Rhodohalobacter sp. SW132: one gene and its partner. The protein of the gene in region 1 interacts with the protein of each later gene in a pairwise test. Links are inferred from orthologs where the notes say so. Each region holds a gene or a part of one and is shown on either strand. Other genes may lie near its edges.

What was found. Proteins that work in one complex are often made in the same cells at the same time.
Region 2: the proteins of rlmN (region 1) and ftsZ interact in binary tests that used the Escherichia coli proteins (3 or more experiments, as listed by UniProt). The link is inferred for Rhodohalobacter sp. SW132 from one-to-one orthologs.

Annotation. Positions count from the first base shown.
Region 1 is NZ_QUOK01000006.1:202,588-208,576, reverse strand. Bases 1,227-4,124 are described here. They hold rlmN (23S rRNA (adenine(2503)-C(2))-methyltransferase RlmN), read right to left. Parts: upstream 3,285-4,124; coding sequence 2,169-3,284; downstream 1,227-2,168. Other genes in these bases: DYD21_RS13010 (hypothetical protein), read right to left, coding at 3,473-4,124; DYD21_RS13020 (tagaturonate epimerase family protein), read left to right, coding at 1,227-1,933. Outside these bases: DYD21_RS13025 (rhamnogalacturonan acetylesterase), read left to right, coding at 1-557; more of DYD21_RS13020, read left to right, coding at 686-1,226; more of DYD21_RS13010, read right to left, coding at 4,125-4,363; DYD21_RS13005 (hypothetical protein), read right to left, coding at 4,363-4,863; DYD21_RS13000 (DUF3047 domain-containing protein), read left to right, coding at 5,060-5,830.
Region 2 is NZ_QUOK01000013.1:54,328-59,064, reverse strand. Bases 1,907-4,737 are described here. They hold ftsZ (cell division protein FtsZ), read right to left. Parts: upstream 4,070-4,737; coding sequence 2,744-4,069; downstream 1,907-2,743. Other genes in these bases: ftsA (cell division protein FtsA), read right to left, coding at 4,207-4,737; pckA (phosphoenolpyruvate carboxykinase (ATP)), read right to left, coding at 1,907-2,249. In the rest of the region: DYD21_RS18880 (GAF domain-containing SpoIIE family protein phosphatase), read right to left, coding at 1-258; more of pckA, read right to left, coding at 645-1,906. UniProt on the Escherichia coli protein: Essential cell division protein that forms a contractile ring structure (Z ring) at the future cell division site. The regulation of the ring assembly controls the timing and the location of cell division.

The DNA of each region.
Region 1 (5,989 bases):
TTGAGAATCACGCCAGAAATGGAAGAAGCACGCGTACGTTTTTGGAAGAAGGCCGATGGGATCCCATAAAAGAGAATCTGAATGAAGGGGACTACGTATTTATTCAGTTTGGTCATAATGATGAAGTTCAATCAAAACCACAATCCACTACTAAAGAAGAGTATCAAACGAACCTGGTGAAATACGTCACAGAAACTTTGGCGCGTAATGCGCAACCTGTATTGCTAACCCCGATTGCGCGCCGGCATTTTGATCAAAACGGTGACCTAGTGGATACTCACGAGCTGTACTCCGAACTGATGCGTGAAGTAGCACAATCTGAAAATGTACCGCTGATTGATATGGACAGAAAAAGCCAGGAGCTTTTAAAAAGTCTGGGACCCGAAAAATCCAGGTTTTTTTACAATCATCTTGAACCCGGTCAAAATCCGAATTATCCCAATGGACTCGAAGATGATACACACTTTAATGAACTGGGAGCCAGAAAAATGGCGGAACTTGTAATAGAGAGTATCAGGGAATTAAACCTTGATCTTAAACAAAAAATTGTACAGTAGTGATATAAAAAATATAGTTGAATAACGAACCATAAAGGTCACTGGGAAAAGTGCATCAAAGGAACAGACTATTGCCCCATTGACATCACAGATAAAAAAAGCATCGATTAAATCAAAAATAACTGAATATGTTAGGAAAATACTCAATTGGCACCGGTGACAGATTTGGACAAGAAGGCGAAGCACAATTAAAAGCAGTTTTAAATGCGAATAATGGTGATGGTGTTACGATCTATCCCGTGTGGAATAAATCTCATCGAGAGCATCAAATCATAGGCACAAATCATGATGAAGTGAGGGAGGAGGCTGATTCCGCCATAAAGAAATTAAAATGGGATAAACCCTATTTTGTGGATGCCGATCACATCACAAGAAAAATCGTGGATCCCTACATTCAGTCATCAAATTTTTTCACCATTGACGTGGCTGATTACATTGGGAAACCAGCAGATGAATCTGATAAAGAAGAATTTATCAACAACAATAAATCACTAACCGGTGAGGTATCGATTCCCGGCATCTCAAAATCATTCAATGTAAGTGAAACTTTTCTTCAAAATTGGTGTGATCAATATCTTCATGCAATCCAGGAAGCTGCTGAACTGTATCAATACATCAAAAATAATAAAACTAATGGTGAAGCGGTCTTTGAAATTTCAATGGACGAGGTTGAAACTCCCCAAACACCCGTAGAACTGTTTTTTATCCTGAAAGCCCTGGCAGATCATGATGTTCAGCTACACACCATTGCGCCCAAATTTACGGGTGATTTTTATAAAGGCGTGGATTATGTGGGTGATATCGACCAATTCGTTAAGGAATTTGATGAAGATCTGTGGGTCATCGACTATGCCATAAAAGAGTTTAACCTTCCGGATAATCTGAAACTAAGTGTACATTCAGGCAGTGATAAATTCTCATTGTATCCTAAAATGCGGGAATTGATTACAGATCACGATACAGGACTTCATCTGAAAACATCAGGAACTACCTGGCTCGAGGAACTGATTGGCCTGGCAGAATCGGGCGAAGAAGGTCTCAATATGGTGTATAAAATATACAGTGAGGCTTACAACCGGTATGATGAGTTAACCGGTCCCTATCTTCCTGTGATTGATATAAATAAATCAGAGCTGCCAACACCTTCTGAGTTTTCTAAATGGACCGGTCAGCAGATCGTAGATGCTGTTGAGCATAATCCGGATCATCCAAAATTTCATTCCGGGCTGAGGCAGTTTTTTCATTGCTCCTATAAAATTGCGGCTGAGCAGGGTGAATCCTTCATCAATCTGTTGGTGGAAAATCAGTCCCGAATCTCAGCTCGCGTAACTGACAATTTGTACCAGCGTCATATCAAGCCACTGTTTGTAGGATAAGCTGGCTGGCTGTATGAATAGATTCTTCAAACTTTGGATTGTTATTTGAATTCTAACAGGTAGGATTAGAATTGAACCTAAATGGAAAGGTGACTTCTATTAAAAAGAGGTTCTAAAGAAATTTGGGTTTACCCACTCATCCGAACCGATGGCGGGAAGTTGTCGGGTAAGGAGGGAGGTGAAAAAACAAGTTACGGCAGAGTTATAGCAGTTCCCTGGCTGTTTCTCTGATCTCTCAATTCTCCTTTGCCAGGCTTTTTCCTTTTTTCTGACCTTCCCGGATGGCAAGCTGACCACATCCGGCATCAATATCATCACCGCGGCTGCGGCGGACGGTTGCCGTTACACGCTGTTTCACCAGCTCCTTCATAAACCGGTTGAGCCGTTCTTCCCGTACGCGCTTCAGCTCAACACCGGCCACATTGTTGTACATGATGATGTTTACTTTTGCTGGAACCCAGCGAGCTATGGAAGCGAGCTTTTTAGCATCTGCATAATCATCGTTAAAATGATCAAAAAGCAGATATTCATACGTAAGTGAAAGGCCGGTTCGGTCGAAGAAATAGCGTACTGCTTCTTCCAGTTTTTCAAGATTCAGGCTGCTGTTGATCGGCATGATTTCGTTTCGTTTTTCGTCATCAGCCGCATGGAGAGAGATTGCAAGATTTACGCCAAGGTCAAGATCTGCAAGCTGTTTGATCTGTTTGGTAAGCCCCACAGTAGATACGGTAATTCGTTTTGGGGAGAGATCAATACCTAACGGACTCGAGATCATTCGCGCAGATTCAGTAACTGCTTTGAAATTATGGAGTGGTTCGCCCATTCCCATATAGACAATATTGGTAATTTTCTTTCCATACTTCTCCTCAGCTACTTCATTGATAATCTGCGCCTGGTCAACAATTTCGCCGTGTGTGAGATTTCGGAAAAATCCCATTTTACCCGTAGCACAAAACGAGCAGCCAAACATGCAGCCCACCTGTGAGGATACACAGACTGTCAGCCGGTTTGCGGCACCGTCCGGATAAAAATCAGGAATGAGTACAGCCTCAACTTTGTATTCTTCCGGTCCGTCGAGCGCAAACAAGAACTTGATGGTGCCATCTTTCGACTGTTGCTTACTGTGAATGCGGATTCGGCGAACTTCAGCTATTTCGTTCAGTTTTGAGCGGAGATCTTTGGAGAGATTCGTCATTTCATCAAATGAAGAAGCTCCTTTTTGATAAAGCCACTGTGTGAGCTGATCGGCACGATAGCCCATCAAACCGAGATCATCGGTAAACTCCTTCAATTCCGCTGTTGTGAGTGACTTGAGATCAGTTTTTTTTGCTACGTTCAGTTCTTTTTCCATCTGTGTAATATACGAAGGAATGAGTGGAATCTACAGCTATACTGCTTTTCGAAGTATCGTTACATCGGCCAGGTGCTGTTTCTGATAACGTAGGAGCAAAAAAACAGGTCAGATGCTCACGTGAGTTGACGCTTACAGGAAGAACCCGGTTAGGTAGATTGAAACCAAAAAAAATGATTACCTGTAATTTAGAGCCATTTTTGCAACATCCGGGGTGTGGTTTTTACGTAACGATCGATGAGGATGTACCACGGAAATCCGACTAAGATCAGTTGAATTACGAATGCATCAAACCGGATGTTCATGGTCATTGTGATGCCAAAATGCATTCCGATCAGCAGGGCAGTTGTGTAGGGTCTGATCTTTTTCCACCACATCGTAAACCCGATAAACTCCGTGAACCATCCAATGAGAAGTATAACTGATGCTACAGCCGTACTTTGCAGCGCCATCGATTGTAAAAAGTTTGGGTTGTAAACACCTTCACGTGAGAGTATATCAATGCTTTTCTCACCAATCCAGAGCCAGAGATGACGGCCATCATACCAATTGATTCCGGTTCCAATCAATTTTGCAAAGAAGGCTGATGTATATCCCAAACCTATAAAAAAGATGATTGAACCCATCACAAAACGCGGCATCTGCTTCTTATCGGGAAACCAGATGGCACCAATCGCAAAGCATAAAACCGACATTCCGATCAGGTTCTGGCTATGCGGAATTTCACCCTGTGAAAAGCGGGCAACATACTGAACATGCAGCAGCACCATCACAACCATATATTGCCATTTGTACCCGAGCCTGAAATAGCATGCAACCGACAGTATGGTGATGAAAGCTGCGTTGATAATTGCGAGATAGTTCTCAAAGAAAATGGAAATATCAAAATAATTGGCAACTCCGAGCGCCAGTACAACTTCTGTATTTCTGAGTTCGGTGTATATTCCCCATTCCCAGGCGAAGCGTATGGTATAGTAGATGACAAATAGTTCGAAAAGCTTAAAGAAGATCACTTCACCGGGTGACTGATCACGATCAGGCTCAAAAAGCTGATACGAGATTTTTTCTGTCCACTTCATTATTCAATCCTCCCATACTCTGATGCCGGAAGGTTGGGATTCGTGAAGGTACTGTCAGAGGTAATCAGAATAAATGGCTTAATCTCAATGGCAACCGAATCCCGCCCGATCAATTCTCCCCGAACTTTTGTCACCATCCAGCGTCTGCCGGCAATGGCCTCGCTGCCAAACATATGGATCAGCGCCCGCTGGCGTTGTTCGGTCCAGTGTTCTGTTTTGGTTACGAAGTTGGAGAAGTCGATCTGGTCTACTCCATAGGTTCCTACAGGAACCACATCGGCAGTTCGGTTTTGCAGCAGGTGCTCTTCCCAGATATCCATTTCCGGTTTATCGGTGACATCCAGAACCATCGCGCGGGTCCACGGATTGCCGGCCTGGGAAAACATCGGGTAAATACTAAATGGCCAGAATTCACCTTCATGCGGTGCAACAAGGAGCGCATAGATCAGCAGGGTAACTCCAATTACTTTGATGCCCCGCCTGGCAAAGGATTGATTCATAATAAATTTGCTGTTTAACGGAATTTATAGAAGTCTGTGCAGATCAGGTTTAACAAAAACAGAATTTGTGCGTATGTTTGATGACGGGAACTTAATACCTCATGCAAACTTAAACAGATATAAAGATACGTTACGCTCAGCTTTTCCGTTGTGGATGCGAAAATAAGAAATATTCCCGATATATAAATCTACAGAAATGTTTTTAGAAGAAATAAGTAAAGTATTCATCACAGCACTTCTTTCGTTTGGTATAACCGGTGTGGTGGTTGCTCAGGATTTTGACGGAGATGCGATTAATAACATTCGTTTTGGTGATAACGGAGTTGTGTATCTCGAGGACTTTCAGCACTACGAAGTTGGCACTATTCCAGACGAATGGTATAACCGTGACGGAGATGCCATACCGGCGACTTACAGTGAGCGCGACAGAAGCGGATATAAGTACAGTGTTGTAAAGGAAAACAGTAATAAATTTTTGAGGTTTGAAGGTATAGAAGCCAAACATCTCAATTTCCCATTGATTGATAAAGAAGGGCTTGATATACATGAGACTCCGATTCTGAAGTGGGATTGGCGTATTTTTGATATTCCTGAAGGCGGTGATGAGAACAGCAGCAGCCGGAATGATGTGGCCGCAAGTGTATACGTGGTGTTCGATACCGGCCGCTTGTTTTTCAGGACCGTACCAATCACAATTCGATATACCTGGAGTTCCAAACACCCCGTTGGGTCAGAATTCTCAAAATTGAGGGGCAACCAGCGTATTGTGGTGGTAGGTACAGGACTGGAGAACAGGGGCGAGTGGCAGACTTTTGAGCGGAATCTGGTGGAAGATTACAAACACTTTTTTGGTGAGAAACCTCCGCGGCGGCCAATTGCTCTTCTGATCTTAAGCGCATCTGATGATACCCGATCCTTTACAAAAGCGGATTATGACAATTTTGAATTACATCCTATCCGAAATTGAAGTACATTTCATTGCTTGTTTTATGATATGATGCAATCCTCTGAACTACCCGATGGCTTCCATAATAATCACATTTCCGCAAGTTGTATTGGACTCTAACAACCTTAAAAATTGCGAGAACTTAACCCCTTGCAACGGATATACTCCGAAGCGGATCAA
Region 2 (4,737 bases), on another replicon or contig:
AGGAGAATGTTCACTAGTAGTAATCATACTTCTGACAAGCGTATGAGTAGGATTTGACTTTTCCTCATCTATCAGTGTGATGTCTCCCTGCTCTGCGTTTAGTGCACGAATAGATTTACTGATTATTGAACGCATAATTTTTTCACTATCCAGGCTGCCGCTTATGGCCAGGGCAAGATCATTCAGTATTGCCAACTCATCAACTGCTCTCCGAAGGCGTTTGTTCTCCTCTAAAAGATATTTGCTGTCTTCAGTCATTTTAATAGGCAGTATAGTGTAAAACAGTAGTATAATTTAAAATTCATTAATAGTCTATTATATTAAATAATATTATATCAATGATAAGTCATATGCCATTTTTGACAACCTTGCCTCGCCGCCTCGTTAGCACATTGTTTCTGCTGGCAGGCGATTTAAATCCACCCAGTACCCGGCCCTGACAGGATACTTGAGGAACAAAACCTGATATCGTATTAATTCTAAATCTGTAAGGTTTTGACCGGTTTTGATGAGGAGATAGATGGAAAACCGGAATAGATTATTATTTGTTGAATAGTTAAGATGGGATTAGATCAAAAAAAACCGGTCAGCTCTTGAATTAATGATACAGAGCTGCCGGTTTTTATAATATTAGGTTGAATCGGTTAGGCAGGTTGCTTTACATTTGGCCCTGCGTTTATGATCTCTTCGCTGCTCTCTTTTTCAAACTTTTCAAAGTTTTTGGTAAAGAGATTACCCAGTTTTTCGGCCTGTTTGTTGTAGGCATCCACATCATCCCAGGTGTTTTTAGGAATCAGAATATCTGATTTAACATCGGGGCATTCTGTAGGAATTTCAAAGCCGAATACTTCATCTTTAACGGTTGGAGCATCATCCAGGTCTCCTGCATGAATGGCGTTGATAATTGCCCGTGTACTCTTCAGGTCGATCCGCTGGCCTGTTCCGTATCCGCCACCGGTGAGTCCTGTGTTGACCAGCCACGCTTTTGAACCGTGTGCTCTCATTTTTTCGGCAAGCATTTCGGCATATTTGCTTGGAGGCCATATCAGGAATGCGGCTCCGAAACAGGCAGAGAATGTTGCCTGAGGTTCGGTTACGCCCATCTCGGTTCCGGCTACTTTTGCGGTGTATCCGCTGATGAAGTGATACATCGCCTGCTCCGGAGTGAGTTTACTTACCGGGGGAAGTACACCGAATGCATCATATGCAAGGAAAATGATGTTTTTCGGATGCCCTGTGGTGCATGGAATTTTCGCATTGTTGATGTACTCAATCGGGTAGGACGCCCGCGTGTTTTGAGTGATGGATGTGTCGGTGTAATCAACTTTTCGCGTATCGGGATCGTATCCGACATTTTCCAGAACGGTGCCGAACTTAATCGCGTCATAAATTTCCGGTTCGTTCTCGCGGGACAGATTGATGGTTTTGGCGTAGCAGCCACCTTCGATGTTAAACACGCCGTCATCGCTCCAGCAGTGCTCATCGTCACCGATTAGTTTTCGGCTGCTGTCGGCTGAGAGCGTAGTTTTACCGGTTCCGGAGAGGCCGAAGAACAGCGCGACATCTTCCTCCTCGTCTCCTTCATTAGCCGAACAGTGCATGGAGAGGACTTCTCTTTTGGGCATCAGGTAGTGCATCACAGAAAAGATTCCTTTCTTCATCTCACCGGCGTATTCCGTACCGAGAATGACCATGCTGTTTGTTTCGAAGTTAACGTCAACACTGGCATCTGATGTCATTCCTTCCGTAAACGTGTTGGCCGGAAATTTACCTGCGTTGAAGACTACAAAATCAGGATCGCCAAAATTTTCAAGCTCTTCTTTTGATGGACGGATCATCATGTTATGCATGAAGAGGCCGTGGTAGGGACGCTCTGCAATAATTCTGACTTTCAGCCGGTAGTTTGGATCCCATCCGGCAAACCCGTCAATTACATACAGCCGCTCGCATGTATTCAGGTAATCGGTGGCTCTTTTGTGATTGATTTTATAGGTGTGCTCGTCCAGGGCAATGTTGATATCTCCCCACCAGATTTCGTCGCTGATATTGGCAGTTTTAACAACCCGTTTATCGGCGGGGCTACGTCCGGTTCGTTTACCTGACCGTACAACCAGTGAGCCGTTGTCGGTAATAACAGATCCCGGATCGTACTTGATTGCATCTTCATAGAATCTCCCTGGCGCGGGATTTCTGATGATATTTTTTACAGTTATTTCATGTTTGGTGAGGTCGAATGTTTGCTTGCTCATATTACTCTCGTCTTTTTGGTGAGTGTTAAGTACTCATCTAATAAATAGCAAAATTGAGTGAACTTTTGATTAAGAATTCATCAAAATATAATGAAATTTCAAAATATTTAAGGAAGCGCTTTTTTAATATTTTAGTGTGCTAAAAAATATATGTAAGGTATGATGTTGGATTGTTGATGAATGGAGAGACAGAATCTTGAGATTAGCTATTTTCTGATCTGCGAATTCAGCCTATTGTCATGTTAGTTGTGAGCTATAGATAGTAAATCCTCGGATGAGGCATCTATGAATTATATATTGATTCAATGCGACTCAATTTTTTTAAAAAAACTCATCCGATGACTCCCCGAAGTTTTATCGATGCCACAAATCAATATAAAATAGAAAAGGAGCTCCCGATCAAAGGAACTCCTTTTTGATTTAGCAATCTATAGCATGGGCATAGCATACCCATCTATATTTATAAGAATGGTTGCAATTCTACAGAGACGTCATCAATCCATGATTTTTCGCAGAAATGCGGGCTGATCTGTATCGCGTTTGTCGATCTTCTCTTCACGGTTGTTCAGCAGGGTATTACCGCTTGCTTCTCGCCGTGCCCTGCGGATTTCAGATGCGTTCTCGCTTTCCTCCTCCATTTCATTGGAGTGGATATATTTCAGTTCCCGGCGATGAATGGCCGGTGAGTCGAGCTCTTTGAGGTTTCCTTCCCCTTTGTAAAACTGACCATCTTTATTATTGTATGTTCGTCCTACCTGTTTTGCCTTTGGCAGGCTGGAAGTTAACGACTCTTTTTTCTGATCTTTTTCGGAATTGGGAGCAATTTTTGCTCGTGTACGATCATCACTCAGATCAAAACCTGTGGCGATAACGGTTACACGCATCTCCTCATCAAACGACTCGTCGAGCACTGTACCGAGTATAATTTCTGCATCATCACCGGCTTCCTGCTGGATTATGCTTGTGGCCGTTGTTGTTTCCCGCATACCGAGATTTCGTCCGGCAGAAATGTTTACAAGTACATTTCGGGCACCACGGATGCTTACCCCGTCGAGCAGGGGAGAGTTGATCGCTTCACGGGCTGCGAGTTCTGCACGGTCGGGGCCATTAGCGGTAGCTGAACCCATAATGGCTGCGCCACCGTCGATCATGGTTGTGCGTACATCGGCAAAGTCGAGGTTAATCAGTCCGGGCATCAAAATCAGGTCTGAAATACCGCGGGTTGCGTTATAGAGGACTTCGTTAGCCATCTCGAACGCTTCGATAAGCGTGGTGTTTTCGTCGGAAATATCCAGGAGCCGCTCATTGGGAATTACAATAACCGTGTCGCAATTTTTCTTGAGCTCGGTGATTCCCTCCAGCGCGTATTTCATCCGCACTTTTCCTTCGCTTGTAAACGGTGTAGTGACAATTCCCACGGTGAGAATCCCCTTCCGTTTGGCAATTCCGGCGACTACGGGGGCACCGCCTGTACCTGTTCCGCCGCCCATACCGGCGGTTATAAAAATCATATCGGCTGAATCGACTGCCTCATCCAGATCGTGGCGGTTCTCTTCTACAGCTTCGCGTCCGATTTCGGGACGTGCACCTGCACCGAGTCCGCTGGTAAGGTTTGATCCTACCTGGATCGCCACATCGGCTTTATTGTTTTTCAGGGCCTGCGCATCGGTGTTCAGCGCAATGTACTCCACGCTGTCCAGCCCCTTGTTAATCATGTTGTTGACGGCATTTCCGCCGCCGCCTCCAACGCCTATTACTTTTATTTTTGCGTTATCCTGACCTTGTTCGTCAAAGCTAAAGCTTGGTGTTATGTTATTCATTTGTTTACTCCTTTTAGATTGCTATAAATGTTTCTGTAGATTGCTGGTTGTGTATCTATTAAACCGCATTGTGCGGCTGTTGCTATTTGTTCTGCCTCTTGTCTGGCATTTGCCGGGCAGAACTTTTTTCTGGATTGCTAAAGTTCTTTGAACCATGTTTTCATCCTGTCGGTAATTTTGGACATCACTTGTTCCACACTCTTGTCACGGCTTTTGCCGATAACCTGTTCATTAGATTCACCTGTTTTCAGGGCGTGCAGAACAAGGCCTACACTTGTGGCGTAAATCGGGCTGTCCACCTCTTCTGTAAGCCCGCCTGCAAGACCGAGGGGCCGGCCCACTTTTGCGTCCATTCCCAGTACTTCGTTCGCGAGAGGGCATACATTTTTGATGAGTGAACCTCCGCCCGTAATCACGATCCCTGCACTTAGAGAATCGGAATATCCGCTGCGTTTCACTTCAATGGCTATAATCTCCAGTATCTCTTCCATCCGTGCCTGGATAATTTTTGCAAGAATACTCTTGGTGATCTCTTTCGGAGGGCGGCCTGCAATTCCGGGGATGGTAATTGATTCATCCTGTTCAATCATATCCACGAAACTTTCACCATATTGATGTTTTAGTTTTTCGGCCTGGTCATCAAGTACACTCAGCCCCATTTTTATATC